DNA from 2 places in the Rhabdaerophilum sp. genome. Region 1 is predicted to be linked to the other one. Evidence: predicted binding sites of a transcription regulator. Region 1 holds the regulator's gene; the other holds the start of a gene.

Region 1 (14,954 bases):
CGATCTGGTCATCGTTCCCGGCACCGAGCCCTGAGGCACCGCCATGGCTTCCAACCCTCCCGCGCCTTCGAATGGGCCGATGCGGCTCGTGGTGGTGGGGGCGGGTGGCCGCATGGGCAAGAGCCTCATCAAGGCCATCCATGATACCCCCGGCGTGGTGCTGCACGCGGCGATCGAGCGCGAGGGCTCGCCGCTGCTGGGGCAGGATTCGGGCTTGGTCGCGGGGCTCATGCCCAATGGCGTCCCGATCACCGAGGATGCGCTGACAGCCTTCGTGAAGGCGCAAGGGGTGCTGGATTTTTCGGCCCCCGCCGCGACCGTCCATTTCGCCGGCCTCGCGGCGCAGGCGCGGCTCGTGCATGTCGTGGGCACCACGGCGCTTGCGGAGGCGGATTTCGCGAAGCTCAAGGCCGCGGCGCGCCATTCCACCCTCATTCAGTCCGGCAATTTCTCGCTCGGCGTGAACATGCTCGCCGCGCTCGTGAAGCAGGCCGCGAAAGCCTTGCAGAGCGGCTGGGATATCGAGATCGTCGAGATGCCTCACCGCATGAAGGTGGATGCGCCCTCGGGCACCGCGCTGCTCCTCGGCGAGGCGGCCGCGAAAGGCCGGGGCGTCTCGCTCTCTCAGGCGGCCGTGCGGGCGCGGGACGGCCATACCGGTGCCCGCGCGGATGGCACGATCGGCTTTCAGGCCCTGCGCGGCGGCACGGTGGTGGGCGACCACACGGTGATCCTCGCCGGCAATGGCGAGCGCATCGAGTTGCGCCACATCGCCGAGGATCGCGGGCTCTTCGCGCAAGGCGCGGTGAAAGCCGCTCTCTGGGGCTGGGCGCATGGCCGCTCGGGCTTCTATTCCATGAACGACGTTCTCGGCATCGAGGCCTGACATGAAACCCATCGTCCGGGAATATCTCGTCTACACGGTTGCGGTGATGGTGGGCTTCGGCTGCTACCTCGCGCTGGATCGGCTGGCGGGGATCGATTTCGCCTTTGCCATTCTCGGTGGCTTTGTTGGAATTCATCTGACGCTGCTGGCGATCCGCCGACTGTTTCCACCCAAGTAAGCCCAGAGCATGCTGCGATGAAGTGGAATCCGGTTCATCGCGAAAAGCATGCGACCAGAATAAACAAGGACCAACGATCATGGATCGCCTGCTCGTGCTCTGCCGCCATGGCCAGAGCGGCTGGAACCTCAAGAACCTGTTCACCGGCTGGAAGGACCCGGACCTTACCGAGAAAGGCGTGGGCGAGGCGAGGGCGGCCGGGCAGCGGCTCAAGGCCAGGGGCATCGGCTTCGATATCGCCTTCACCTCCGATCTGGTCCGCGCGCAGCATACCTGCCGGCTCATCCTCGGCGAACTCGGCCAGCCCGGCCTCGAGACGATCCGCGATCTTGCGCTGAACGAGCGCGATTACGGCGAGCTATCCGGCCTGAACAAGGACGATGCCCGCGCGAAATGGGGCGAGGAGCAGGTGCATATCTGGCGCCGCTCCTATGATGTGCCCCCGCCGGGCGGCGAGAGCCTGAAGGATACCGCCGCGCGTGTGCTGCCCTACTACATCCACCGCATCCTGCCGCAGGTCATGGCCGGCAAGCGCACGCTGGTGGCCGCGCATGGCAACAGCCTGCGCGCGCTCATCATGGCGATGGAGGGCCTCACGCCCGACGAGATCCTCGCGCGAGAGCTCGATACTGGCGTGCCGCTGGTCTATCGCCTGAACGCCGATACGACAATCGCCAGCCTCGACGTGCTGAAGGGCTGATAATCGCGCCTCTTGCAATGCAGAAGGCGGGCGTTTGGCCCGCCTTTTCATGTTTTCGCCGCCTTGTTTCAGGCCTGCTTGTTTCAGGCCCGCTTGTCGAATTTCGGCCGCAGCGGCTCCTGCGGGCCATTGGGGCGCGGCATTTCCGGCCTGAGCGCTTCGGCCTGATTCTCGGCTTCCGCCTCGTTGGCCGGCCGGGCCGGGCCACCCCTGGAGACGCCCACCATGGCCGGGCGCAGCACGCGCTCCCCGATCATGTAGCCGACCTGCATCACCTGCATCACCGTGCCGTTCGGCACGGATTCATCGGGGATCTCGAACATCGCCTGATCGCGATGCGGATCGAAACGCTCGCCCACCGGTTCGCGGCGCTTCACGCCGTGCTTCTCCAGCGCCTTCAGCAACTCACGTTCGGTAAGGGCAACGCCGTCGAGCAGCGGTTGGATCGCCTTGGCGATGGCCTCGTGCGCGGCTTGGCCTTCTTCGCTCTTCGGGGCGCTTTCGATGGCGCGGCGCAGGTTATCCGCCGTTCCCACCATGTCGGAGGCGAATTTGGTGATCGAGAAGGCGCGCGTATCCTGGATTTCGCGCTCGGTGCGCCGGCGCAGATTCTCCATCTCGGCCAGTGCGCGCAGAAGCCGGTCCTTGAGATCGGTATTGTCGCGCTCGAGCGCGGCGAGGCGCTCGCTTTCCGCCCTGGCCGCTTCGGGCGCAGGCGTGGCGTCACGTTTTTCCTCAGCACTCATCGTGTCATCCGTCCTTGCAAAGTGTCAAACCTTGGAAAGTGTCAAACCTTGGAAATCATCCAAGCGTCTCGACGCGATATCGAGTTTCGAAGCCTCAAAATCAAGCCGCATCCGCCCCGGATTTCGTTGTTGTGTCCACCTGTCCGGGCCTTGCCAGCACGGCCAGCAACTCCTTCTTCAGTCGCGCCTGCCGCGGCGGCTGCATCAGTTTCCCGCCGGTGAGATCGGTGACGTAGAACACGTCCACCGCCTTCTCGCCATAGGTGACGATGCGAGCGGAATTGATGTTGAGGTTCTGCTTGCCGATCTCGGTCGTGAGCGCATAGAGCAGGCCCGGCCGGTCGAGACCGGTGACCTCCACCACGGTCGATTTGGCCGAAAGTTCGTTGTCGATCACCACATCCGGTGCCACGGTGAATGCTTCCGAGACCGGAGCCTGCGCCGAGCGCGAGGCAACGATTTCCGGCAGCTTCACCTCGCCCTTGAGTGTCGCGATGATGTGACGGGCCACGCGATCCGCGCGGCGCAACTCATCGGCATCCTGGGTGAAGGCGCGCGAGATGGTGATGGTATCAAGGGCGAAACCGTCATTGGTGGTGAAGATCTGCGCTTCCACAATGTTGGCGCCCGCCGCCGCGCAGGCACCGGTGAGGATCGAGAGCAGGCGCGGATGGTCGATCGCCAGCACCACGAGTTCGGTGACGCCGCGAAAGCCATCGGTCGTGAAATCCACCTGGAAATGATCGCCGGATTTCATGCCCTTCTCGACCAGACGGGCATGGCGGAGCTGGTTCGCAAGATCGACCTTGATCCAGTAGGCAGGGTTGTGGCGACGCGCATAGGCCCTGAACTGCGCTTCCGACCAATCCGGGAGGCCTTTGTGCAATTCCGCGATGGCCGCCTCGATGCGCGCCGAACGCTCCACTCCGCCAAAATCGCCGGTGATCACCATCTCGGTCTCGCGATAGAGCGCGCGCAGGAGCTGGCCCTTCCAGCCGTTCCAGACGCCGGGGCCGACGCCGCGGATGTCGCAAACCGTGAGGATGAGCAGCAGCCGCAGGCGTTCCAGTGTCTGAACCGTTCCCGCGAAACTCTGGATGGTGCGCGGATCGGAGATATCGCGGCCCTGGGCGGTCTGCGACATCACAAGATGCTTCTCCACGAGCCAGGCCACCAGCTCGGTTTCCTGCGGCGAGAGGCCGAGGCGCGGGCAGAGCGAGCGGGCGATGCGCGCACCCACGATTTCATGCGCCTCGCGCCGGCCCTTGCCGATATCATGCAAGAAAAGCGCGACATAGAGCGCGCGGCGATTCGCGATGTTCGGCAACAGGTTGTGCGAGAGCGGGTGATCTTCCCCCAATTCGCCCGAATCGAGTTTCGCCAGCAGGCCGATGCAGCGCAGGGTGTGCTCATCCACCGTGTAATGGTGATACATCGAAAACTGCATCATGGAGCTGATGCGCTGGAATTCCGGGATGAAACGGCCCAGAACGCCGGTCTCGTGCATCAGCCGCAGCACGGCTTCCGGGCTGTTGCGGGAGGTGAGGATCTCCAGGAACAGCTGGTTGGCTTCGGTATTGGCGCGCAGGGTTTCGGTGATCAGGCGCAGGTTCAGCGTCACCGCCCGCGAGGTTGCCGGGTGAAGGTCGAGCCGGTTCTGGTCCGCGAACCAGAAGAGCCGGATGAGGTTGACCGGGTCCTTTGCGAAGACATCCGGGCTTTCGATAGCGAGGCGGTTGTTTTCAACCCGGAAACCTGCCGTGCCGGCCAAGGCGCGCGAGCGGCGGCGGAGCCGGCCCATGAAGCGATCGAGCATGGCGCGGGGCTTCTTCTCGCGCATTTCGAGATCGGCGCAGAGAATGGCGGAGAGATCGCCCACTTCCTTCGCCACGAGGAAGTAGTGCTTCATGAAGCGCTCGACCGCGCTGAGCGTGTCGCGGCCGTGATAGCCCATGCGCTGCGCGACAAGGCGTTGCATGTCGAAGGTGAGGCGCTCCTCCGGGCGCCCGGCCACGAAATGCATGTGGAAGCGCACGCGCCAGAGGAATTCCTCGCAGCGCTCGAACAGGCGCAACTCTCGGCGCGTGAACACACCCGCTTCCACGAGGCCTTCCACTGACTTCACGCGGTAGACGAACTTTGCGATCCAGAAAAGCGTTTGCAGGTCGCGCTGGCCGCCCTTGCCTTCCTTCACGTTCGGCTCGACGAGATAGCGCGAGAGCCCGGCCCGCGCGATGCGCTCATCGCGTTCCGCGAGCTTCGCATGGGCGAATTCCGCCGCGCGGCCCGCCACGACCTCCTTGTCGAAGCGGGTCTCGAACTCGCGGAAAATCCGATCCTCGCCGGCAATGCGCCGCGATTCCAGGAGAGCCGTGCGGATCGTCAGATCCTCGCGCCCCGTGCGGATGCATTCGTCGATGGTGCGGGTGGAATGGCCGACCTTGAGGCCGAGATCCCACAGCACATAGAGCATGGCCTCGACCACGTTCTCGGCCCAGGGGGTCGAGACCGGCAGCAGGAAGAGGACATCGGTATCCGAGCCTGGCGCGAGCGTGCCGCGCCCATAGCCGCCGACCGCCACGATGGCGAGATGCTCACCCGCGGAAGGGTTGGGGTTAGGGTAGAGGCGCGTGGTCACGAGGTCGTAGAGCGCCGCGATCAAGCGGTCCTGCGCCACGCAGAGTGCGATGGCGCAGGCGCGGCCTCCCTCGGCCGAGAGCAGCATTTCCGCCCGCTTGCGCGCATCGAGCAGGTAATGGCGCGCCTCGACCAGGAAGGCCGCGCGCGCCGCTTCGCTATCGGGCGCAGCATTCACAGGCTCCAGCGGGAAGGGAGGAATCGCGGCCTCGGGCATGCGCTCAACTCCGCCCCAGGCGATGTTCGATCGCATCCCAGATATCGACCGCGAGATCCAGCCCGCCAAGGCGCTTGATTCCGCGCAGGCCCGTCGGGGATGTCACATTGATCTCGGTCAGGTTGCCGTCGATCACATCGATGCCCACGAAGATGAGCCCGCGTTCCTTCAGCACCGGGCCGATCCGCGCGCAGATTTCCTTCTCGCGCGGCGTAAGGTCGGTCGCCTGCCCGGCACCGCCCCGAACAAGATTGGCGCGAATGTCGCCCGCCGCCGGCACGCGATTGAGCGCCCCCTTCGCGATGCCTTCGACCAGGATGATGCGCTTGTCGCCGGCCTTCACGGCCGGAAGGAATTTCTGGATCATCCAGGGCTCGCGGCTGAGGCCCGCGAAGAGATCGAAGAAGCCGTTGAAGTTTTCGTCCTCGCGGCCGACCTGGAACACGCCCGCGCCGCCATTGCCATAGAGCGGCTTCATCACGAGATCGCCATGCTCGGCGCGGAAATCCTCGATTTCCTGCCGATCGCGGCTCACGAGGGTGGGCGGCATGAGGTCCGGGAATTCGTTGACGAGGATCTTCTCCGGCGCGTTGCGCACGGAAGTGGGGTCGTTCACCACCAGCGTCTTCGGGTGGATGCGGTCGAGCAGATGCGTCGCCGTGGTGTAGTTCATGTCGAAGGGTGGGTCCTGCCGCATCAGCACCACATCGAAGGTGGCAAGATCGACACGCGTTTCCGCGCCAAGATCGGCGTGGTTGCCCTTCTCGTCGCGCACGCGCACGGGCCGCACGCGGGCCGTGAGGTGATTGTCCTTCAGCGACATCTGTTCGGGGCCATAGACCACCATGTCATGCCCGCGCGCTTGCGCCTCGAGCATCAGGGCGAAGGTGGAATCGCCGGTGATGTTGATCTTCTCGATGGGGTCCATCTGGACCGCGACGCGTAAGCTCATGGGAGGTGCCTGGTTCATCAGAAGGGCTGCCCATCAGTCGAGGGCCAATTCGCCGACCCCCTTGATATGGCGAGGAAGCGCGCGGGGTGCAATGAGGATCGCATCGCAACGGATCGTTTCGGGCATGGCGGGCATGCGCGCGAGGAAGGCTCGCGCGCCCCGCCCGATTCGAGCGAGCTTTTGCGGGGTGAGGGTGATCAGTGCGTCATCCAGCGTGGCACGCGCCTTCACCTCGACGAAGATGAGCGTGCCGCCGCGCTTGGCCACGAGGTCGATTTCGGCACCGGCTGCAAGGAAACGCCGCGCGAGGATGCGATAGCCCTTGAGGCGCAGGAGGATTTCCGCCCAGAATTCGGCATCAAGCCCGAAGAGATAGGCTGCGCGCCGGTCCACGGGCTAGTCTTTCTCGGAAAGGCGCAAGGCGCGGGCATAAACTTCGCGGCGCTTGAGCCCCATTTCGCCCGCGACGATCTCCGCCGCGTCGCGCTGCGAGTATCTCTCGAGCGCCGCGCGCAGGGCTGCGTCGATGCGGTCGTCGCTCGCCGGCCCTTCCGCCTCCGGCGGACCGATCACCAGCACGATCTCGCCCCTGGGCGGACCTTCCACCGCCAGAGCCGCTGCGAGATCCGGCAGGGTGCCCCGCCGCACGGTTTCGAATTTCTTGGTGAGCTCGCGCGCGAGTGCTGCCTCGCGCTTGCCGAGCAGGCTCGCGAGATCGGCCATGGTTCCGGCCACGCGATGCGGTGCCTCGAACAGCACGAGCGTGCCGGGAATGCCGGAAATCTCCTGGATGCGACGGCGCCGTTCGCCCGCCTTCGCCGGCAGGAAACCTTCGAAGAAAAAGCGCTCGGCTGGAAGCCCGGCAAGCACCAGGGCGGTGAGGACAGCGGAAGCGCCGGGTTCGGTCGTCACTTTCACGCCTTCGGTGAGGGCGGCGCGGGCGAGCCTCTGGCCGGGATCGGAGATGATCGGCGTGCCGGCATCGCTCACCAGCGCCAGCGTTTCACCCCCCTTGAGACGCGCGAGAAGTCCCGCTTCCTCCCGTGCCGCATTGTGCTCGTGATAGGCATGAAGGTGCGTGGTGATGCCGAAATGGGTGAGAAGCCCTTTCGTGACGCGCGTATCCTCCGCGAGGACAAGATCGGCCCCTGCGAGCGTGTCGAGCGCACGGAGGGTGATGTCCCGCAGGTTGCCGATTGGGGTCGCCACGAGATGCAGGCCTGGCTCCACCGGCCCGGCCTCGAAACGTTCGCCCCTTAACAGGTAATGCGCCATGCGCCGCCCTTGCTGGCCTGCTCCGCCTCGCCCTGATGCATGGCATGCGGGCCTTCCCTCTCCAAGCACGGGATGACGGTTTTCTGCAAGCTGTGGCTTTGCGGGCCTTGCGGCTGACAAAGTTAACGATTCTTTGTCAGGGTTAAGCGGATAGATGGAATTTGGAAAGGCTTTGGCATCGGCCTGCGATCAGCGCGCTCGGCGCTGCCGGTCGGGAGCATCGGAGAAGGAGGCGGAAAGATGCAATGGGATCTTTCCCGGGCAGGCCGGCTCGGCGCAAGCCTGATACTGGCCGGGTTTCTTGCAGGCTGCGCAGGCTCCCCCCTGGATTCGCTCGGCCTTTCGTCCGATAATGATCAGGTGCAGCCTCAGAATTCCGCCGGTGACGTGATCGGCAATGGTTCGGTGAAGGTTGCCCTCATCCTGCCGATCTCCTCGCAGAACGGCCAGGCTGCCGCGCAAAGCCTGCGCAATGCTGCCGAGCTCGCGGTGGAGGATTTCTCCGGCGGCAATGCTGCCTCATCCAATATCCAGATCATCGTGAAGGATGATCGCGGCACGCCCGAAGGCGCGCGGCTCGCGGCGCAGGAGGCCGTGCAGGAGGGCGCAGAACTTGTGCTCGGCCCGCTTTTCGCGCCGAATGTGCAGGCGGCCGCCGCTGTGCTGCGGCCTGCCGGCAAGCCGATGATCGCCTTCTCCTCCGATGCCGGCGTGGCCCAGCGCGGGGTTTTTCTCCTGAGCTTCCTGCCGCAGACCGATGTGCAGCGCGTGGTCGGCTTCGCCCAATCGCGCGGAAAGAAGGCCTTCGCCGCGCTTATCCCGCAGACGGCCTATGGCAATGTGGTCGAGGCGGAGTTCATGTCGGTGGCGAATCAGCAGGGCAGCCGGGTGACGCGCGTCGAGCGCTTCCAGCCGGGCAATACGGCCTCCCTCAGCCAGGCCGCACAGCGCCTGAGGGATGTGATGAGCCAGTCCGATACGCTGTTCATCGGTGAAGGCGCGGATGGCGTGGGCGCGGTGATGCAGCAACTCGCGGCCCAGGGCATCACCAGCCGTTCCACGCAGTTGATCTCGACCGGCATCTGGAATGATCCGCGCGCGATTGGCCTTCCGGCGCTCGAGGGCGCGTGGTTCGCTGCACCCGACAATTCGCGCTTCAACGCTCTTGCCACGCGCTACCAGCAGCGCTTCGGTTCGGCCCCGACGCGGCTCGCGACGCTTTCCCATGATGCGGTGACGCTCGCCAGCGCGCTGACCCAGGCCTATGGCGCGCAGCGTTTTGCCGACGGAAACCTCACGAACCCCAATGGCTTTGCCGGGCAGGATGGCGTGTTCCGCTTCCGCACCAATGGCCTCAATGACCGGGGGATCGCGGTTTTCGAGATCCGCGGCGGCAATGCGCGGGCGATCTCGGGCGCGCCGACAAGCTTCGCAGGGAACTGAGGCGTTCCCGCCTCAGGCGGCGAGATCGGCCACGATCGCATCAAGCACCGGGAAACCGGCGCGCGTGACGCGCAGACGGCGATGATCCGGGCAGAATTCGATCAGATTTTCCTCTACGAGCGCCTCGACGCGCGAGGCCTCGAAATCGCGGCCCCGCAGCAGGCGGAAGCGATCGGGGTCGATGCCTTCCGAAAGGCGCAGGCCCATCAGCAGGAATTCGTCGCCCTCGGCCTCATGGTCGAGCGCCTCGTCGGAAACGATGCCATGGCCGTCGCGCTCGACATAATCAAGCCAGGCTTCGGGGCTTTTCTCGGTCGCGAAGGCGCGGCGGCCGCGTGTGGTGACCAGACGGCCATGCGCGCCGGGGCCAATGCCGGCATATTCGCCATAGCGCCAATAGAGCAGGTTGTGGCGGCATTCATGGCCGGGCTTGGCGTGGTTTGAAACCTCGTAGGCCGGCATCCCGAATTTCGAGCAGATCTCCTGCGTGGTGTCGAACAGCGCGCGGGCGGTGTCGTCATCCGGTATCGCCAGCTTGCCTGCGGCGTGAAGCGCGTGGAAGGCCGTGCCTTCCTCGATCGTCAGCTGGTAGAGCGAGAGATGCGTTGGCGCATGCGCGAGCGCTTCGACCAGCTCCTCGCGCCACGCCTCCACCGTCTGGCCTGGCCGGGCATAGATCAGGTCGAAGGAGTAGCGCTCGAAGATCGAGGCGGCGGTGGAGATCGCCACCAGGGCTTCCGCCACATTGTGCAGCCGGCCCAGCGCCTTGAGATGCTCGTCGTTCAGGGCCTGCACACCGAGTGAAACACGGTTCACGCCCGCCGCGCGGTATCCCCTGAAGCGGCCCGCTTCCACGCTCGTGGGGTTGGCTTCGAGCGAGATCTCGCAATCCGGCGCAATCGCCCAGTTCTCGCCAATCGCCTCGAGAATCCCGCCGACGGTCTCGGGCTTCATCAGCGAGGGCGTGCCGCCGCCGAAGAAGATGGAGGAGACCGTGCGGCCCGGCGCCATCTCGCGCATGTGCTGCAGTTCGCGCCGGAAGGCCGCGACGAAGCGCGCCTCGTCAATGCCGGCGCGGCGGACGTGGCTGTTGAAATCGCAATAGGGGCATTTCGCCTGGCAGAAGGGCCAATGCACATAGACGCCGAAGCCGGCATCGAAGGGCGGGAGGATGAGCGCGCTCATGCGGAAACCTTCGTCAGTCCGGCCTTTTCAATGAGCCGGATGAAAGCCCTGGCACGATGCGAAAGGCCCGTGAGCCGGCCGCCTTTCTCGCGTATCCCGTGCTTCTCGTCGCGGGAAAGCTCGGAAAACGTGCGACTCTCGCCCTCCGGCACGAAGACCGGATCATAGCCGAAACCTGCCTCGCCCCGCGGCGGCCAGGTGAGATGTCCGAAACAACGCCCTTCGGCCAGAAGGGTTTCCCCGTCGGGCCAGGCGACGACCAGCGCCGAGACGAAGCGCGCGGGCGCGCCCACCATCTCGATCTCGCGCGCCTCCAGCTCGGCCTTCACGCGGGTCATGGCGCGCACCCAGTCGCGAGGGAGACCTGCCCAATCGGCGGTAAAGAGGCCCGGAGCGCCATCGAGCGCATCGACCGCGAGGCCGGAATCATCGGCGATCGCCGGCATGCCTGAGGCCTTCGCGGCGGCAAGGGCCTTGATGGCTGCGTTCTCGGCGAACAACATGCCATCTTCCTTGGGCTCCGCCAGGCCGAGTTCGCCCGCCGAGACAAGTTCGAGGCCATAGGGCTCAAGAAGATCGCGCATTTCCGCGAGCTTGCCCGCATTATGCGTGGCGATGACCACCCGGCCGGCAAGACGTTTCGCGCTCATGCGCCGATCGCCGCCTTCTGCATGGCGACGAGCTCGCCGATTCCCTTCTTGGCGAGGCCGAGGAGGGCCGCGAAATCAGCCTCGGAGAAGGGAGTCTGTTCAGCCGTGCCCTGGATTTCCACGATGCCGCCCGTGCCGGTCAGCACGAAATTCGCATCCGTCCCGGCTGCGGAATCCTCCGCGTAGTCGAGATCAAGCACGGGATTGCCGCGATAGATCCCGCAGGAAATCGCAGCGACATGGTCCCGCAGCGGCATGGTCGTCAGCATGTTCCGCGCCATCATCCAGCGGAAGCAATCATGCAACGCCACCCAGGCACCAGTGACGGACGCCGTGCGCGTGCCGCCATCAGCCTGGATGACATCGCAATCGAGCACGATCTGCTTTTCGCCGAGCGCCGCGAGATCCACCACCGCACGCAGCGAACGCCCGATGAGGCGCTGAATTTCCTGCGTGCGGCCCGAAGGCTTGCCGGCGGTCACCTCGCGGCGCGTTCGCTCCAAAGTGGCGCGCGGCAGCATGGAGTATTCGGCCGTCACCCAGCCTTTTCCGGTGCCGCGCAGCCAGGAGGGGCCCTTTTCTTCCAGTGTCGCCGTGCAGAGCACATGCGTGTTGCCGAATTTCACGAGGCAGGAGCCCTCGGCATGGCGCGCGAAGGCGCGTTCGAGGCTCACAGCCCGCAATTCATCAGCGGCACGTTTGGAGGGGCGCATGGCATCTCCGTCTCTCTGGTGTCGAAGTCGGGGGAAAGAGGCGGCGTCTTACGCCCTTCCGGGCCGCTTCTCAAGAGCGTTGCGCCGCAGCAGGACTGCATCTTTGGAATACGCGCCAAGCGCAGTATCATGAAACCTGAAATCGTTTCGTCCCGTGATTCCATGCTCTGGAGCCTGATGAGCCGCGATCTGAAACCCGCCCATGCCGCCCCCCATGCCTCGCAAGGCTATAGTGAACTCGACCTGCGTTCACGCGACATCTTTCGTCGCATCGTCGAGGGCTATCTCGAAAGTGGCGAGCCCGTCGGTTCGCGCAACATCTCGAAAGTGCTGCCGGTTTCGCTTTCCGCCGCGACCGTACGCAACGTGATGCAGGATCTCGAGGATCTCGGTCTCATCTACGCGCCGCATGTGAGCGCGGGGCGCCTGCCGACCGAAATAGGCCTCAGGCTCTTCGTCGATTCCATCCTTGAGATCGGCGATGTCAGCCAGGAGGATCGCAGCCGCATCGAAGCACAGATCGCGGCGGGCGGCTCGGGCCGCTCCTTCGAGGATGCGCTTGCGGAGGCGACGAGCCTCCTCTCGGGAGTGAGCCGCGGCGCGGGCGTGGTGGTCACCTCGAAATCCAACAAGAAGCTGCGGCATATCGAATTCGTGCGGCTCGACCCCACGCAAGCCCTCGTGGTGCTGGTGGCGGATGACGGCTCGGTGGAAAACCGTATCCTCGCGCTTCCCCCCGGCCTGCCGGCCTCTGCGCTGACGGAAGCCTCGAACTACCTCAACCATCGCCTCGCGGGCCGCACGATCGGCGAACTCCGCGCCGAGATCGAGCGCGATCGCCTCACCATGCAGGCCGAGATGGACTCTCTCTCCGCGCGGCTTGTGGAAAGCGGGCTCGCGAGCCTCTCGCAATCCGGCGGGGAGACGCGACTGATCGTGCGCGGGCAGGCGAACCTGCTCGAAGACCTCGAGGCCGCGACCGATCTCGAGCGCATCCGCCTTCTCTTCGAGGATCTCGAACGCGGCAAGGACGTGATCGACCTGCTCTCCCGCGCCGAGGAGGGGGATGGCGTGCGCATCTTCATCGGCTCGGAGAACAAGCTTTTTTCGCTCTCGGGTTCCTCGCTGGTGGCCGCCCCCTTCCGCGACCAGAACCAGAAGATCGTTGGTGTGCTCGGCATCATCGGGCCGAAGCGGCTCAATTACGCGCGCATCGTGCCGATGGTGGATTACACCGCGCGGGTGATGGGGAAGCTGCTGGAGCGGGGATAAAAACGGAAAATATTCCTATTTTCTCTTGACCGTTGGAGGGTGTGTTGCGCTTCATGAAGGCCTGACAAGGAAAGCCCATTCCGCTGTTACCGCTTCTTCACCGATCTTCCCGCCTGTCGCCCCCTCGCGCTTCTGACTCGCCTTTCATGCGGGAGGTTCTCTCGATCCGCGAGGACCTGCTCCTCCTCAAGGCCTGCCTCGCCGCGATGCGCGTGAGGCTCGAACTGAAATACTCGGACACCCAGCCGCGCTGGCCGGCCGGCGATCCGCGCGGCGGGCAGTGGATGCCGGAGGAGGGTGGAGAGGGAGGAGAAGAGTATGACGAATCTTTGGATGCATTTGGTGTCGCGCCGGATGGAACACTCATCGAGCCAGTTGCCGAATGTACAGGGATTTCGGGGCATGCCTTACGTCGCATGCAGGAGAGAGGAATTTCTCTTGATATGGTTACGGATGCACTGACCAATCCGCTGCGTGTCATTGTTCAACCCAATGGAAACACGAAATATGTTGGCTCACGTGTCACCGTTGTTTTAAGCCCGAAAGGGTGGATGGTCACATGCATGTAACTGCGCAAAAATCTGACGAATTCTTCTCAATCAAGATAGTCGAGGTTATCGCGCCGCCGACGGAAAATGATCTCGAATGGCTTGTCTGCGAGGTCGAGTGGCGTAGGCTGGATCAAGAATTTAAGGCCGTCAGCGAATGCCTCACGTCTTCCGAATGGCAAGAGTTTCTGAGTTGGATCAAAAGTCTCGAGACCGACCCAAGAGACAGCGTTTTGTCATTCTGTGAGCCGTCGCTTCATTGTGTTTATTTAGCCGCCAGCGATGTAGTCGTTTTCGTTTGCTGGCTGGAATTGACCCCCGGTGGTCAAGATAGTCAGTCCGTGGCTTTGTCGTTCCGCCGCAGCAGTATCAAGATGCAGAAATGAATAAACCCCCGTTTCCGGGGGCTTCGCATTCTCGAGGCGTGGATGGCCGGGCCGAGCTCGGCCATGACGCCAGCGGGTTGATGACGCCGCCATCTGGTTCTTTGGGGCGGCATTCTTCACATCCGCATCGATATGCACCTCGAAGCGCTTGAGCTTCCCGTTCAGGAGGCCCTGTAGAATCTGCTCCTTCTCAAGGCCTGCCTTGGCGCGATGCGCGTGAGGCTCGAACTGAAATACTCGGACACCCAGCCGCGCTGGCCGACCGGCGAACAAGGTGTGGGCAGATGAAAAACCGACGCCAAAATGCCGATTCTACTGGTTAGGATCGACCATTGTTCGACGATTCGATGAAATCAAACTGCAAAGCGGGTGGCTTCCTTGGCTGAAGACAAGACAACCCTTCCCGACGCCGCTTCGATCTTGGCTTTGATTGAAGGCGTCGAAAAGAAAGAAGACTACGAACTTGCTTCCGCCTTTCGCAAAAAGGACGAAGAACAGCCGGGTATTGGATGGTCGCTGCTTTCGCAGATTTTTGATTTCCATTTCACGGCGGTGAAGTTGGAACCGTTCGGGCCTATGTGGCAAATGGAAGGGCGGCGAAGCATGATACCCGCCGATCTTTCGGATAGTGATCTTGATGCGATCCAAGGCACGCTTCACACCGTCGCCGATCCTGAATTTCAGGCGCGTGTTGGCGACATTCTTTGGCTAAGGCGCAAGGATTTCAAGGCCGCACGAATTGCGGTCGCTGCATACATCGAAGCCGGTTCGCGGTTGGAAGACCCGGAACACTGGCCTGCCTGCATGGAAAGGTACGAACGCGGATTGCGCCTTGCCCGGCAAATCGAAGCGAAGGGCGAACTACCAAAGTCGGTCCTTGCGCATCTTGAAGCGCGGGTGCACCATTACGACGGCCAAGACCCTTTGTTCTTCACCTGCAAGGCGCTCGAATTTCTTGCCGAATTCCAGTTCGGTGATTTTCCCGCACTTGCCGAAATCGCCGGGCGCGTTGCAGCGAAGTCATGCGAAGGCGGCGATTTCAGGCGCGCGCGCAACCACTTCGACGTTCAAGCGAAGCTGTTGAGGCTGGCCAAGGACGATGTAGCGGCGGAAGCGGCCCGCGTCGCATCTGCCGAAACGCATGTCCAAGAAGCCGAAGCGCAAGA
Region 2 (14,954 bases), on a different contig from region 1:
TTGAGCATTGGGACAAACTCCGTGATGGTAACGTCCCTCTCTATATTTGCAACAACGATCAATAAATATCAATTATCTCCATATAATTCTGTATTTTTGCATAAACACGAATTCGTGGGCTGAGCGTGTTTTAGTCGTGCTTACGCAGAAGGCCCGAATTGCTCCGGGCCTTCTGTTTCGGCTTCGTGCGCAGGATTTTCTTGGAAATCCGTCCCGCCGCCACTCATTCCGAGCTTGCCCGGAATGAGTATGGTTGACGGCTTGGGCTAGGGATGGATCAGAAATCCATCCCGCCGCCACTCATTCCGGGCTTGCCCGGAATGAGCTTGGTTGACGGCTTGGGCTAGGGATGGATCAGAAATCCATCCCGCCGCCCATGCCCGGGCCGCCCGGCATGCCGCCAGCCGGCGCATCCTTCTTCGGGGCTTCCGCGATCATGGCTTCGGTGGTGATGAGCAGGCCCGCAACCGAAGCCGCATCCTGGATCGCCGTGCGCACGACCTTGGTCGGATCGATGATGCCGGCCTTCACCATGTCGACATATTCGCCGACCTGGGCGTTGTAGCCGTCATTGTAGTTCTTCGATTCAATCAGCTTGCCGACGATAACGGCCGCGTCGTCACCGGCATTGTCGATGATCTGGCGAGCCGGCGTGGTGAGCGCCTTCTTGACGATCTCGATGCCGATCTTCTGGTCTTCGTTGGCCGGCTTCAGCTTGCCGATCGCACCGGCAGCGCGGAGCAGGGCGATGCCGCCACCCGGGAGAACGCCTTCTTCCACCGCAGCGCGGGTGGCGTTCAGCGCGTCATCCACGCGATCCTTCTTTTCCTTCACCTCGATCTCGGTCGAGCCGCCCACGCGGATCACCGCGACGCCGCCCGCGAGCTTCGCCAGACGCTCCTGGAGCTTCTCGCGGTCATAGTCCGAGGTGGTCTCCTCGATCTGTGCCTTGATCTGCGCGACGCGGCCCTCGATGTCCTTCTTCTTGCCGGCGCCATCGACGATCGTGGTGTTTTCCTTCTCGATACGCACCTTCTTGGCGCGGCCGAGATCCTTCAGCGAGATGTTCTCGAGCTTGATGCCCAGATCTTCAGAGATCATCGTGCCGGAGGTGAGGATCGCGATATCCTCGAGCATGGCCTTGCGGCGGACACCGAAGCCCGGCGCCTTCACGGCCGCGACCTTCAGGCCGCCACGGAGCTTGTTGACCACGAGCGTGGCGAGCGCTTCGCCTTCCACGTCTTCCGCGATGATGAGCAGCGGCTTGCCGGTCTGCACCACGGATTCGAGGATCGGCAGCATCGGCTGCAGCGAGGAGAGCTTCTTCTCGAAGATGAGGATGTAGGGGTCCTCGAGCTCCGCCACCATCTTCTCGGCATTGGTGATGAAATACGGCGAGAAATAACCGCGGTCGAACTGCATGCCTTCGACGACATCGAGTTCGGTCTCGGCGGTCTTGGCTTCCTCGACCGTGATCACGCCCTCGTTGCCGACCTTCTGCATCGCTTCCGCGATCATCTTGCCGACCGAGCTGTCGCCGTTCGCCGAGATGGTGCCGACCTGAGCGACTTCGTCGTTCGAGGTCACCTTCTTGGAGTTCTTCTTCAGATCCGCGACGACCGCTTCCACGGCCATGTCGATGCCGCGCTTGAGGTCCATCGGGTTCATGCCGGCCGCAACGGCCTTGGCGCCTTCGCGAACGATCGACTGGGCGAGAACGGTCGCGGTGGTGGTGCCGTCACCGGCGGCGTCGTTCTGCTTCGAGGCCACTTCGCGCACCATCTGGGCGCCCATGTTCTCGAACTTGTCGGCGAGCTCGATCTCCTTCGCGACAGTCACGCCGTCCTTGGTGATGCGCGGGGCGCCGAAGGACTTCTCGATGACGACGTTACGGCCCTGGGGGCCGAGGTTGACCTTCACCGCATTGGCGAGGAGGTCGACGCCGCGCAGCATCTTGTCGCGCGCATCGGACGAAAAACGAACGTCTTTCGCAGCCATGTTACCTTACTCCGAAATTGAGGAATTGTGCCGGGTTAATCAGGCGATCACGCCCATGATGTCGCTCTCCTTCATGATGAGGAGGTCGACACCGTCGATCTTCACTTCCGTGCCCGACCACTTGCCGAACAGCACGCGGTCGCCCTTCTTCACGTCAAGGGCCACGAGCTTGCCGCTTTCGTCACGGGCGCCTGGGCCAACGGCCACGACTTCACCCTCTTGCGGCTTTTCCTTCGCCGTATCCGGGATGATGATACCGCCCTTGGTCTTCTCTTCGCTGTCGATGCGCTTCACGACCACACGGTCATGCAGGGGACGAAACTTCATTTTGAACTTCCTCTTGAAGGCTTCGTAAGAAGGCGGGGCGCGGTTCGCGGGGGATTTCCGGGACCCATGGGGCCAGAACCGAATTCATCCTCGACGCGAGACACCCCTTCGTGAAACCAGTTAGCACTCATAATTGATGAGTGCCAACGGCATATGGCGATGAGCTTGGCGGGTGTCAAGATGGCATGGTGGCTGAAGTCGCAGGCGGCAAATGCGGTTTTCACCCGTGCCTGACCGGCACGGGGGAAAGGCCGGAAATCGACCCTTCAGCCGCCCTTCGCGCGCATGGCAATGACCGTCCCCGAGATCACCAGCATCGCGCCAACCAGCGTCGCGATGCCCGGCACCTCTCCGAAAAACCCGTAGCCGAGGATGGCCGCCATCACGAGGGCGGAATATTCGCTTGGCGCCAGCCGCGAGGCCTCCGCCCGCTTGAAGGCATTGGCAAGCAGCATGTGGCCGCACAGGCCGAGCCCGCCGATGGCGAGGAACAGCCAGAGGTCGCTACCGAGCACCGGTTGCCAAACCCACCAGGCGGGACCGACAAGCAACAGGGTCGGCACGGTGGTCTGGAACAGCACGATGATGATCAGCGCATCCTGCTGGGCACGCTGGCGCAGCAGCACGAGGCCGAAAGCATAGCTGATGGCCGAACCCACCGCCGCGAGCACGCCGGGAAGGTGCAGGGCCGCGCTGATGAGCGGCCCGCCCGTGGTCAGCCCATGGCCGAAGGTCATCACCAGCATGCCGACGAAACCCAGCCCCAGGCCGCTGAAGGTTTCGCGGCGGATCGCCTCGCCGAGGATCACTGCGCCAAAAAGGGCGAGAAAAAGCGGCGAGAGGAAGGAGAAGGCGATGGTTTCCGCCAGCGGCAGGGTCTGCAGCGCATAGAAGAAGCTTGTCGCGGTGATGAGGCCGATCACGCCGCGCAGGCTGTTCACGCGCATCGTCTCCTTGGATGGAAAGGCCGGGCGAAGGATGGCCAATGCGGCGACAGTCCAGATCGTGCCGGCCAGAAACCGCAGGAAGGCCAGCTGGAAGGTAGGATAGCGCGCGCCCACCGCCTTGATGACCGCATCCATGATGCAGAGCACGGCGATGCCGGCGAGGGCCAGCAGGAAGGGCAAGGGAAGACGCAGCTTCATGACAGCAGCGATCCCAGCGCCTGCCAGATCAGCCGCGCCCCGCCGATGATCAGCAGCGCATTCGTCGCCAGCATGATGCCCTCATAGGAGAGGCGATGATGGATGCGCAGGCCAAGCCAGACGCCGAATGGCACGATGGGCGCATAAAGCAGCGCCCCCGCCAGCGTTTCGGGCCGCGCCATCAGCAGCATGCCATAGGGTCCAAGCTTGAGGATGTTGCCGATGGTGAAGACGGCCGCCGTGGTGCCCACGAACAGCGTTTTCCCGAGGTTTCGACGCATCAGATACATCGTGACCGGCGGACCGCCGGAATGCGCGATGAAGGTGGTGAAGCCGGAGGCTGCCCCGGCGATGAAACCCAGCGGGGTGCTGGCAGGCTTGCCTTGCCCCCGCGGCTTGCCGCGCCGCTTCCAGAACCAGTGCAGCGCGAAGGCGAGGCTGATCGTGCCGATCATCAGCGCCACAAGCCGCGGATCGACGCTCGCAAAGGCAAGCCAGCCGACCCCCAGCCCCAGCAGAAGACCCGGCAGCAGAACGCGCAGATCCGGCTTCGACCAGGAGGAGGGGCCGAAGGTGCGCAGGGTGAACATGTCCATCATCGAGATGAGCGGCGCCACGATGATCGCCGCGCCGATGGGATCCGTGATGAGCGAGAGCATCGGCACGCCCAGCGAGGCCGCGCCACCCCCGAACGCTCCCTTCGAGGCCGCAATGACAAAGACCGTCACCCCGCCGATCAGCCAGAAGGCCGGGCTCGCAGCCTGTTGGCTCAGGGCAGCGGAGAGCTGTTCGAAGAAAGGCAAAGGCCGGTCTCGGTCGGGGAGGGCCGGAGGAAACCGGCGACGAATCCGAGACTAGTGGAGGCTGAGGGACCTCGCAATCGAGCAGCGGCTGCTTTGTGGCCACCTTTTGCGAAATCCTGCCTTTAGCTTGCGCGCGAGTGCAATTAAAAATTTCAAGATACTGAAATCCTGAGCCTTTTTCGTTTCCGCGCGGGCCGGGCTCGGGCTGGTGCTGGTGCTGCTGATGCGAACCCGGGCGCTGGCGTTTCGATTGCCCGCTTCGATCGTTCCCACCTTCACTCCGGTGATTTCCTTGGCACCTGCCATCCTGCTCCTGGCCTCGCGCCTGGATCGCGCCGGATCGCGCGCGCTCATGGCCAAGCTGCGCGCGGGAACGAAAAACGGGGCCTTGCCGCCCCGTTCCGAAAATTGATCCGAACTGTCCTGCTCAATGGAACAGGGCGTCGATCGCGTCCTGATCGACATGGTCTTCGGCATTGACCGGAACCGGGCCGGTGAGAAGGGCAGCCGAACCTTCGGTCTCGCGCTCTTCCTCCTGCGTCTGGATTTCCTGTTCGATAAGTTCGTGCAGCGCCTGCAGGCCACCCCAGGCATCGATCATCTTGTGGATGCGGCTCTCCACGAAGTTCAGCGTTTCCACCACGCGGCGCACCCGCTGGCCCGAAAGATCCTGGAAGTTGCAAGCCATGTAGATGATGGTCACCTTGTCGGCGATGTCGTTTGCCAGCCCCTTGCAGGCCTCGAGCGTTGTCTCGCTCTGGATGGCACCCGCCATGGTCTCGATGGATTCGGCCGCAGCGAGGATGTCGTTCGCGGCAGCCTCGGTCTGCGAGACCACCGTCTCGAGTTCGAGCGCAGCAACCTCCACACCACCGATATTGTGGCCAACCTTCAGGGCCGCAAGCTCCTTCTTGGTGCCCGCAATGGCGCTCTCGATCTCGGTCATGTCCACCTTGAGGCTCGCGAAGGACCGCAATTCCTCGCGGTAATTCTCCTTGAGGTTTTCCAGCACGCCGTAGAGCGGTTCGATCATCATGCGCAGGGCGCGGACCTCGTCGAGCACGGCGGTGGAAGATGCGGCCGTTTCGATGCGGGGAATGACCGGCATTTCGGGGATTGCGACCGGAGCCGCCTCGAACGCGACAGGCGAGACCTCCGGAGTGGGGCGACCGGAGCCGCCTTCAATGCGGAATTTGCGCTGGGGAATGCTCATGGGACTTCGAAACGCCGCTGCTGGATTTGCGAAAAGTGTCCTTTACCGTTGCGCGCCACGAGTTAAACAGTGGTTCACGCCGATGGCCCGCGAACATCACTGTTCCGTCATCATGAACAAGGCGTTTCCGCATAATCCTTTCATGATTCATTAGTATTGTTTTTAAAAGAAAATGAAAAACCTGATCATAAGAATATGTTAATCATGAATATTTGCCGTCCAGCGACCGTTGAAAAATATTTTCATTCTCGTTTGCCGCCAACGCCGCGTGGCGGCGGTTCTCCAGTCCTTTCTGGGCTGGGTGGGAAAGGGTGTCTCATGTCTCGCGTCGCTTCCGCTTTTGCCGCCTTGCTGCTCGCCTCGGTTGCCGTCCTGCCGGCACAGGCAGACCCCTATCGCGGCACCTCGCGGATGGGCGGCGGCTTCATCGAATTCCTGATGACGGGTGCTGTGCCCTCGCATCGGCAAGGCGCTCCCGTCATGGCCCGCCCGGCCGTGCCGGATGCGTTGCCGCGTCATGCCGGGCGCGGCCGTGCGATCGACCTGCCGGTGCAGGGCTCCCGCCAGCTCGCCGCGCTGCCCGATGAGAGCCAGTTTATCCAGCGCCGCGATGATGCGCGCATCCATCCTGAGGTTGAACCGCAATTCGAGCGACAGGAAGTGACCTATCACGGCCCGCATGGCCCGGGCACGATCGTGATCGATACGCCGAACCGGTTCCTCTATCTCGTGCAGGGCGATGGCCGCGCGCTGCGCTATGGAATCGGCGTGGGTCGTCCGGGCTTCGAATGGGCGGGCGTTAAATCCATCACCCGCAAGGCGGAATGGCCGGATTGGCGGCCGCCGGCGCAGATGCTGAAGCGTCGCCCGGATCTCCCGCCCTTCATGTCGGGTGGTCCCGATAATCCGCTCGGCGCGCGGGCGCTCTATCTTGGCTCGTCGCTTTATCGCATTCACGGCACCAACGAGCCGGAAACGATCGGCCGCGCGGTTTCCTCGGGCTGCATCCGCATGAACAACGAGGATGTCATTGATCTCTATGACCGGGTGAAGGTCGGCACGCGGGTCGTGGTCATCTGAATTCCATCACACTCTACCGGCCCGCCGGAGTGAAAAAAGGCCCCGCGGATTTGCTGCGGGGCCTTCATCATCTCATTTGAAGGAGCGGCGGCGATCATGCCTCGAAGCTGTCGTCGCCATAGCCGCCATCATCCCAGTTGGCATCCGACACATGGTCGTGGCCCTGCTCCTCTTCCTGCGGGGCATTTTCCTGCGGCGTATGCCCGGACGGGACGGCCGCTGCATTGGCAGCCCCGCCACCCAAGGCTGAAGACAGGATCGAGCCGAGCACCATGCCGCCGGCCACGCCAGTGGCGGCTGCCGCGGCCGTGCCGAGGAAGCCCATGCCCTGGCGCTGCGGCTGGCCCCATGGGCCGGGTGCCGCGGCTCGAGGCTGCCCACCCCACGGACCGGCCGGGGCCTGAAGCGGCGCCTCGCGACGCTGGCCATAGGCCGGCACGTTTTCCGGTGGACGTTGCTGGCCGCCACCGCCGAAAAGGCCCGACAGGAAACCGCCGCCGGAAGCCGGCTGCTGCGGTCGCGCGCGCAATTCCGCGACTTCGGCCTGAAGCTGCTCGATCTGTTGCTGCTGGTTCAGCAGCGCCTGTTCCTGCACGTAAACCGACTGGGCCAGTGCATAGGTCGCATAGGGCTGTTTCTGAACGAGGTCCCCGATATAGCGCTCCGCTTCCGGGTCGCGCGGCTGGTTTGCAACGTTCTTCAGGCGGTCGAAAATACCGTCAATCACCTGACGCTCTTGCGGGTTCATCCCTTCCTCCATTTCGCCGCCCGGTTGCTCCCAAGAGGACGGCGTGACGCATCAGATAGAGGCGAATTGCGACATTTTCAGTGGCAACCAGACCCGTCCGAAAGGTTTATTTTGCCAGCCCGAGGCGTTTCAGCCGTTTGAGGCCGCGCGGCGTCACCTCTTCCAGCGTCGCCACTTCGTGCCACCGCACGGCCGAAACCTCCTCGAGCTGTGCGACAAGCGGGGAAGCCGGATCTGCCACGAACAGGAATTGCAGGTCGTGATGCAGATGCGGCCGCTCGCCCCGGCTCGCCTTGCCCGGCACGGCATGGCTGTCGATGAGGAAGGGCCGGTCCGCCTTTCCGTGCCAGGGGTGAAGCGGCGGCGCGGAAAGGCCTGTTTCCTCCTCCGCTTCTCGACGTGCCGAAAGCCAGAAGGTTTCGGCCGGTTCGTAATGCCCGCCGGGTTGCAGCCAGCGCTTCAGGGTCTTGTGGTCGATCAGCAGGGTCTCGGTGCCATCCGGCGACAGGAGGATCGCGCTGGTCGTCACGTGGCCGGGATAGGTGTCGCGACTGTCGAGCGCGTGCTGCTGGTCGATCTGCCAAGTGAGCACCGGCAGCCATTCATCGCTTTCCGCCTCATGGGCGAGATAAGTTTCGACAATCGCACGCAGGCGGGAGAGGAATTCAGACATGAAAGAGGCTCACGGGTCAGAAGAGCCGCAACGCTAGAGCCAACTCCGACCTGATTGAAAGAGGCCGTCCGCTCTCATTTCCGATTATGTCGCGCATTTTCTTCGACCAACCGGTATCCAATGGATCGGAAAATGCTCTGGAACATTTTCAAGCGAAGCGGAGGCCCGTTCGCATGAAGACGATGCGTCGAGAAAAATGAGAGCCGGGCGGTGAAAGGGAATTCACCGAACCGGCTCCAGTCGATTCTTCCGGCAGTTGGATCAGACGATCTTCTGGTAGGCCGGAACCGTCAGGAAGTCTTCGAACCTCGACGCGAGCGAAAGGTTGCGGAAAAGCTCGATGGCCTCGGGGAAGCGGCCCTTTTCGAAGGCCTCCGCCCCCACTTCGCCCTTCACCCGCTCCATCTCTTCCTTGAGGCAGGTTTCGAACAGCCCGGGCGAGGCCTTCGTGCCATCCACGAAATCCAGGCCGTACTTCACCTGCTGCCAGATCTGCGCGCGGGAGATCTCGGCGGTCGCTGCATCTTCCATCATGTTGTAGATCGGCACGGCGCCGCGGCCGCGCAGCCAGGCCTCGATATATTGCACGCCCACGCGGATATTCTCGCGGAAACCCTCGATGGAACGCGTGCCGGCATGAACTTCCAGCAGATCCTTCTCGGCAATGTTCACATCATTGCGCGCGACGCCGAGCTGATTGGGCTGCGGCATCAGGCGGTTGAACACCTCCATCGCCACCGGAACGAGATCGGGATGCGCGACCCAGGTGCCGTCATGACCGTCGCCGGCCTCGCGCTCCTTGTCGGCGCGCACCTTGGCGAAGGCCGCCTCGTTGGCCGCGGGGTTGTTCTTCACCGGGATCTGCGCCGCCATGCCGCCCATCGCGAAGGCGCCGCGCTTGTGGCAGGTCTTGATCAGCAGCAGCGAATAGGCGCGCAGGAAGGCCTTGCCCATCACCACCTGGCTGCGATCCGGCAGCGCGTAATCCTTCTGCGCGGCGAGCTTCTTGATGAAGGAGAAGATGTAATCCCAGCGCCCGCAATTGAGGCCGACGATATGATCCTTCAGTTCGAACAGGATCTCGTCCATCTCGAAAGCCGCGGGCAAGGTCTCGATCAGCACGGTCGCCTTGATGGTGCCGACCGGCAGGCCGAGCGCCTTCTGGGCCATCACGAAGACATCGTTCCACAGCCGCGCCTCGAGATGGCTTTCGAGCTTCGGCAGGTAGAAATAGGGGCCTGAGCCCGCGGCAATCTGCTTCTTCGCGTTGTGGAAGAAACAGAGGCCGAAATCGAAGAGCGAACCGGAGCAGGGCTCGCCATCGATCTCGAGATGGCTCTCGTCGAGGTGCCAGCCACGCGGCCGCACGATCAGCACGGCCGGGTTCGGACCAAGCTTGTAGGCCTTGCCCGATGCGGGATCGGTAAAGTCGATCTTGCCGTCCCAGCGATCCTTCAGGTTGATCTGGCCCTCGATATTGTTCGACCAGGTCGGGGAATTCGCATCCTCGAAATCGGTCATGAAGACCTTCGCGCCGCAATTCAGCGCGTTGATCACCATCTTCCGATCGACCGGGCCGGTGATTTCCACGCGGCGATCAAGCAGGTCATGCGGAATTGGAGCCACGCGCCATTCGCCGGAGCGGATGGCGGCGGTCTCCGGCAGGAAGCGCGGCAGCTCGCCGGCATCGAAGCGCTTCTGGCGCTCGGCGCGAGCGGCCAGCAATTCCTTGCGGCGACTATTGAAGGCGCGCTGCAGGCTTGCCACGAAATCGAGGGCGTCCCTGGTCAGAATCTCTTCATAGCGGGCAGCCATCGCGCCCCGGATTGCGATCGTAGCCACCAGAAGACCCCTTCATGAACCTGACCCGGAAAAATCGGACGCATCATCCGCAGAAATGTTTTTTTCGCAAGACGACTTATTGTGACGGGACTGCTTCCGTTCCGGAAAGAATGGAAAGGTTCCGAAAATTGCGAGGCCCACAGCGCAAAAAAAGGGCAGCCCGCAGGCTGCCCTTGATCGATCGACGTCTGGTCGCCCGCGGGTTACGGTTACGGAGCGGTCTTGGTGGTCAGCGTCGTGCCGATATTGGTGAAGGCCGTCTGCAGGCTGCCCGAGAAGGTCGAGAGCGCGGCAATGACGGCGGCGGCCATCAGGGCGGCGATCAGCGAATACTCGATCGCGGTGGCGCCGGACTCGTCCTTCACGAAACGGTTGAAAATCGACATGGTGTGCTCCTTTTGATTTGCTCCAAAGGTCTTCGGCGACCTGTCCTCTCGGAAAAAGTCTTATGCCGGAACCAAAGCGAACTTAGCCCCGGGATGTTGCACGACCGTTAACACGACCAACAATCGGGAAATAATTCAGGGAAGGAAGGCAGCTTGGTTAAAACAATCAAAAACCGATTATCACTTCTCTGCAATTACAAAAAGCAATATTTCGTTTGTTGTTTCAAATTTTGATGATTGATACTATAATTATGGTGTGATTGAGCCGGATAATAACCGCTAAAAGACCGTTAACATGAGTATTTTATTTAGAAAATCTCACGTCGTTTCGCAGTGGAGGTCGCTTGTTCAAGGGTCGATCTGTCTGACAGGCGAACGAAACGCCCGATCGCCACCCGGCGATGCTTCCCTGCCGCGCTGAAAAAGCGGGCGCTTTACCGAAAATTCACCCTGATTTGCCATTGCTTGGTCTCGGCGGTCCCCTGTATGGGCCTGCCCATTGCGAGAGGTGTGCGATGTCCCGGCTCCGTCTTCCTGCCCTTGGCGTGATGCTGGCGGCGATGGCCCTCGGCGCGCCGGCCTCTGCCAAAGAGACCGGCCCCGACCAGATCGGCGTTTTCCTCGATCAGGCGAAGCTCCTGAAACTGCCGACCGGCACGGAAACGATCATTGTCGGCAATCCAGCCATCGCGGATGTCACGGTTCAACGCAACGGCGTGCTCATCATCACCGGCCGCATGCCCGGCCGCACGAATTTCATCGCGCTCGATACGAACGGCACGATCATCTCGGAATCCTTCGTGTCGGTTTCCGCTCCGCCGGATCATGGCCTGCTGGTGATGCGCGGCCTTGATTCCGCGCATTACCATTGCTCGCCGAAATGCCAGCCGACTGTCGCGCTCGGAGACGAGGAAAAGCATTTTGGTCGCGCTGCGGACCAGAGCCTTCGTCGGGATGCTCTCGCGAACCAGAGCAGCGCCGCGGGCACGAGGCGGTGATGTTACTCCCCTGCCCCTGAAGAAACGATAGCGCGTTTCGTGCGTGCGACAGGCCCATGATCGCGGCCGGCAAGAAAAGCGTGAATAATCGGTAAAACGTTCACGCAGCCTTTTCGTGGTCCCCCGCAACTGAAAGTCAAGTTGCTCTTGGTATGTCTATTCCCAAGGGCGGTTGAAGCTGGCGACGTGCTTCCCGTGACACCTTGGAAGGAACGGAGCGAAGGCATGGCGGAAAGATCCGAATCCAGGCGCGCGAGCAAGGGCCGACGGAGCTTGCGCAAGTTCGTGCGCAATCGCACCGGCACCACGGCCGTTGAATTTGCGATGATCTCACCTCTGTTCTTCGGTTTCCTGTTCGCCATTCTCGAAACGGGAACGCTGTTTCTGCGCACGACGGCCATCGAGGCGGGTGTCGAGGAGGCCAAGCGCCTCACGATGACGGGCCAGGTGGCCGGCTCCGGCAATGGCGCGGCGCAGCTGGCGGCCTTCCGGGCGGGCTTCTGCAATCAGGTTGGCTGGATCATCCCCTGCGAACAGGTGCAGTTTGATGTCCGCGCGTTCAACACCTTCGGCGTTGCGGCCATGCCGAACCCGGTCAAGAACGGGGCCTTTGACCCCGGTGGCCTGCAATTCAACCCCGGACAGCCCTGCCAGATCGTGGTCATTCGCGCCTATTATGAAGCACAGGGGCTGACAGCCATGATCCGCAACGATGTGGCGAGCCTCAACAATGGCAGGGTTCTGCTTGGGGGCTCTGCCGCCTTCAAGAACGAGCCCTTTGGGGCGTGTTGAGGGGTCCAAGATGATGATTAGATCCTTTTCCCGCCCTCTCCGCCGCTTCTCTCGTGCCACTGGACGTTTGCTGGGCCGCTTTGGAAAAAGCCGCTCCGGCGTCGCGGCCACCGAGTTCGCGCTGATGGTTCCGGCCATGGTGATGGTCTGGGTCGGCATGGTGGTCGCCACCGATGCGCTGACCGCCGACAAGAAGGTGACCCTGCTCACCCGAACCCTCGCGGACATGACGACTCAGATGCAGGCCGTGAGCCAGGCGGACATGGATTCGATCTTCCAGGCCACGGAGGCGGTGCTGTGGCCGCAACCGGCCGAGCGGATCGGCATGCGCGTGACTTCCTTCGACATTGATGGTTCGGGCAAGGTGTTCGTGGATTGGTCGGTGGTTCCAACCAACTCGGCCCTGCGGGGTGATTTCACCGCGCTCGCGCGGTGCTCGACCTCGAATCTCGTGCCGGTCGGCCTCAGGACGGCGCGCACCTCGATCGTCCATGCCGAAGTGAATATGCGCTATCAGGCATCTGTCGCGACGCAGGTCGTGGATGAGTTGTTCAAGGGAGCGGCCTCGGGCGGCGAGATGCCGCTCGGCGATCGGCTCTTCATGCGCTCTCGCCAGGCCAACAAGGTGCAATTCAACCCTGCTCCCGCCGGACCCTGCCCTGGCTTCGTGAACTGACAAGAAAAGCGCGCCCGGCTCGCTCCGGGGCGAGAGTTGGTAGCAGTGAGTGGACTTGAACCACCGACCTCAGCATTATGAGTGCCGCGCTCTAACCAGCTGAGCTACACTGCCAACCTTCGGGACCCTTAGAAGCGCCGGCCTTGCCATGTCAAGTCCGGCAAATCCTTCAGGCCCGAAAAGCGCCTCACGCCGCCAGCGGCGCGCGATCCGCCCGCCGATCCTTCAACCGGATGAGCGTGAAATAGTGGATCGGCCCATGCGGGTCGACGTCATGAACCTCGAATCCGCGGCTCGCCGCCCAGTCGCGCAGGCGTTGCAGCGGGAAATTTGCGCGCCAGCCGAGTTTTTTGGCGATCGGCGCCACCACGGTTTCGAAGGCCGCCATCGGGCCCTTTTCCGCGCCGATGTGGTTGACCAGAACAATCTCGCCCCCCGGCCGCAGCACGCGCATGAATTCATCGAGTGCGGCTTCCGCGTCGGGCACCAGCGTGATCATGAACATGCCGGCCACCGCATCGAAGGTGCCATCCCGGAAACCGAGACGGCAGGCATCCATCACCGCGAGCCCGGTGATGTTCTTCAGGCCCTGCGCTGCGATCTTTTCCTCGGCCTTGTGCAGCATGGGCTTCGAGAGGTCGATCCCGGTTACCTGCGCCTCGGGCGGATAATAGCCGAGCGCCAGGCCGGAACCCACGCCAACTTCCAGCACGCGCGGGCCGTTTTCCATCGCGGCGCTGACGGCCTTGAGCTGCGAAGGCCGGAGCATCTTGTGATAGACCCGATCGTAGAAGGGCGCCCATTTCTCGTAGGCTTTGGTGATGGTCGAGAGCGACACATCCTTCACGGTGCTGGAATCTTGCATGCGGAGCTCCAGAAAAGCGATTTAGGAAAGGGCTGAAACGGCTTCGCCGGCAGGCGCCAAGGGGATTCGCCCCTCGGGCTGCCGCATGATGGTGCCGCCGCCGAGCACGCGCGCGCCGGCGCCATCGCCGCCATAGAAAACGCATGCCTGTCCGGGCGCGACGCCCTCCTCGCCATCGAAAATCTCGACGACGATGCCACGCTCGTCCTGCCGCAGCATGGCGGGTTTCGGGGCTCGCGTGGAACGCACGCGGGCATGGATGGCGAGGCCCTCGGATGGGATCGGCGTATCGCCGAGCCAGTTCACATCACGCAGCGGGATCTCGCGCAGGGCGAGCGCCTCACGCGGTCCAACGATCACTTCGGAACGGTCGGCATCGACCCGGATGACATAGAGCGGCTCGCGCGCGGCGATACCGAGGCCGCGCCTCTGGCCGATGGTGAAGCGGAAGGTGCCCTCATGCTGGCCAAGCACACGGCCATCGAGATGGCGGATCGCGCCAGGCCGGTCCGCCTCCGGCTTCAGCTTGCGCACAAGTTCCGCGTAGTTACCGGAAGGCACGAAGCAGATATCCTGGCTATCAGCCTTGTCCGCATTGGAAAGGCCGATTTCGCGGGCAATGGCGCGCGTCTCGGATTTGGTCATTCCGGCGAGGGGAAAGCGGAGCCGGGCAAGCTGCGGCTTCGTGGTCGCGAACAGGAAGTAGCTCTGGTCGCGATCGAGATCGATCGGCCGAAACAGCCCGCGCCCACCGCCCTCCAGCGCGCGGCTCTCCACATAATGCCCCGTCGCGAGGCAATCGGCATCGAGTTCCCCGGCAAAGGCCAGAAGATCGCGGAACTTCACGGTGCGATTGCACTCGACGCAAGGAATGGGCGTTTCGCCGCGTGCATAGCTGTCGGCGAAACTCTCGATCACGTCCTCGCGGAAGCGGCTTTCGTAATCGAGCACGTAATGCGGGATGCCGAGCTGCTGGGCGACATTGCGCGCATCCTGGATGTCCCGCCCCGCGCAGCAGGAGCCGGCGCGATGCGTCGCGGCGCCATGATCATAGAGCTGAAGGGTGATGCCGATCACCTCGTAGCCGGCGCGCGCCAACAGAGCCGCAACGACCGACGAATCAATGCCGCCGGACATCGCGACAACCACGCGAGTCTTCTCTGCAGGCTTGGCAATGTCCAGTCCGTTCAGAGTCATTGGCATCTCGCCGGAATTCAAGGGTCCGGGAACGATCCGTTGCATAAGCCTTTTGGGACGAATGTTCCAGTCTTGCGGGCAAGAACCGGCAGAATTTGCCCGGTTGCGGTGATGCAGGAAGCAGCTTCTCCGCTCAGGGTGAAAAAGATACAGTAAAAACAATGGCTTGAAATGCTGTCTCTGGTGGCCCTGGCCTTGCATGGCTGGCCGC

What was found. The regulator HrcA, encoded in region 1, represses chaperone genes, less so after heat shock. The targets are predictions, from matches to a motif close to GTTAGCACTCNCNNNNNGNGAGTGCTAAC.
Region 2: a site for HrcA is predicted at 2,445-2,473, ahead of groES (co-chaperone GroES). Genes of this name have one in related genera too.

Annotation. Positions count from the first base shown of each region.
Region 1 covers NZ_JBJTDY010000123.1:8,390-23,343, forward strand. Annotated here, with positions in the region: gene ACKODO_RS09545 (DUF1330 domain-containing protein) at 1-34, shown strand, start outside; gene dapB (4-hydroxy-tetrahydrodipicolinate reductase) at 44-886, shown strand; gene ACKODO_RS09555 (hypothetical protein) at 888-1,064, shown strand; gene ACKODO_RS09560 (2,3-bisphosphoglycerate-dependent phosphoglycerate mutase) at 1,144-1,764, shown strand; gene grpE (nucleotide exchange factor GrpE) at 1,848-2,510, opposite strand; gene ACKODO_RS09570 ([protein-PII] uridylyltransferase) at 2,611-5,364, opposite strand; gene gshB (glutathione synthase) at 5,369-6,316, opposite strand; gene ACKODO_RS09580 (YraN family protein) at 6,350-6,709, opposite strand; gene rsmI (16S rRNA (cytidine(1402)-2'-O)-methyltransferase) at 6,713-7,591, opposite strand; gene ACKODO_RS09590 (penicillin-binding protein activator) at 7,832-9,034, shown strand; gene hemW (radical SAM family heme chaperone HemW) at 9,047-10,219, opposite strand; gene ACKODO_RS09600 (non-canonical purine NTP pyrophosphatase) at 10,216-10,869, opposite strand; gene rph (ribonuclease PH) at 10,866-11,582, opposite strand; gene hrcA (heat-inducible transcriptional repressor HrcA) at 11,757-12,854, shown strand; gene ACKODO_RS09615 (DUF4258 domain-containing protein) at 13,001-13,423, shown strand; gene ACKODO_RS09620 (hypothetical protein) at 13,414-13,788, shown strand; gene ACKODO_RS09625 (DUF4209 domain-containing protein) at 14,167-14,954, shown strand, end outside.
Region 2 covers NZ_JBJTDY010000010.1:1,012-15,965, forward strand. Annotated here, with positions in the region: gene ACKODO_RS00820 (DoxX family protein) at 1-8, opposite strand, end outside; gene groL (chaperonin GroEL) at 355-1,998, opposite strand; gene groES (co-chaperone GroES) at 2,038-2,325, opposite strand; gene ACKODO_RS00835 (DMT family transporter) at 2,592-3,470, opposite strand; gene ACKODO_RS00840 (sulfite exporter TauE/SafE family protein) at 3,467-4,273, opposite strand; gene ACKODO_RS00845 (hypothetical protein) at 4,482-4,685, shown strand; gene ACKODO_RS00850 (protein phosphatase CheZ) at 4,701-5,486, opposite strand; gene ACKODO_RS00855 (L,D-transpeptidase) at 5,805-6,566, shown strand; gene ACKODO_RS00860 (DUF2076 domain-containing protein) at 6,661-7,314, opposite strand; gene ACKODO_RS00865 (NUDIX hydrolase) at 7,421-7,987, opposite strand; gene aceB (malate synthase A) at 8,249-9,829, opposite strand; gene ACKODO_RS00875 (Flp family type IVb pilin) at 10,039-10,215, opposite strand; gene ACKODO_RS00880 (pilus assembly protein N-terminal domain-containing protein) at 10,731-11,213, shown strand; gene ACKODO_RS00885 (TadE/TadG family type IV pilus assembly protein) at 11,439-12,005, shown strand; gene ACKODO_RS00890 (hypothetical protein) at 12,016-12,681, shown strand; tRNA gene ACKODO_RS00895 (tRNA-Met) at 12,719-12,795, opposite strand; gene ACKODO_RS00900 (class I SAM-dependent methyltransferase) at 12,869-13,546, opposite strand; gene mnmA (tRNA 2-thiouridine(34) synthase MnmA) at 13,568-14,737, opposite strand; gene ACKODO_RS00910 (flagellar hook-length control protein FliK) at 14,915-14,954, shown strand, end outside.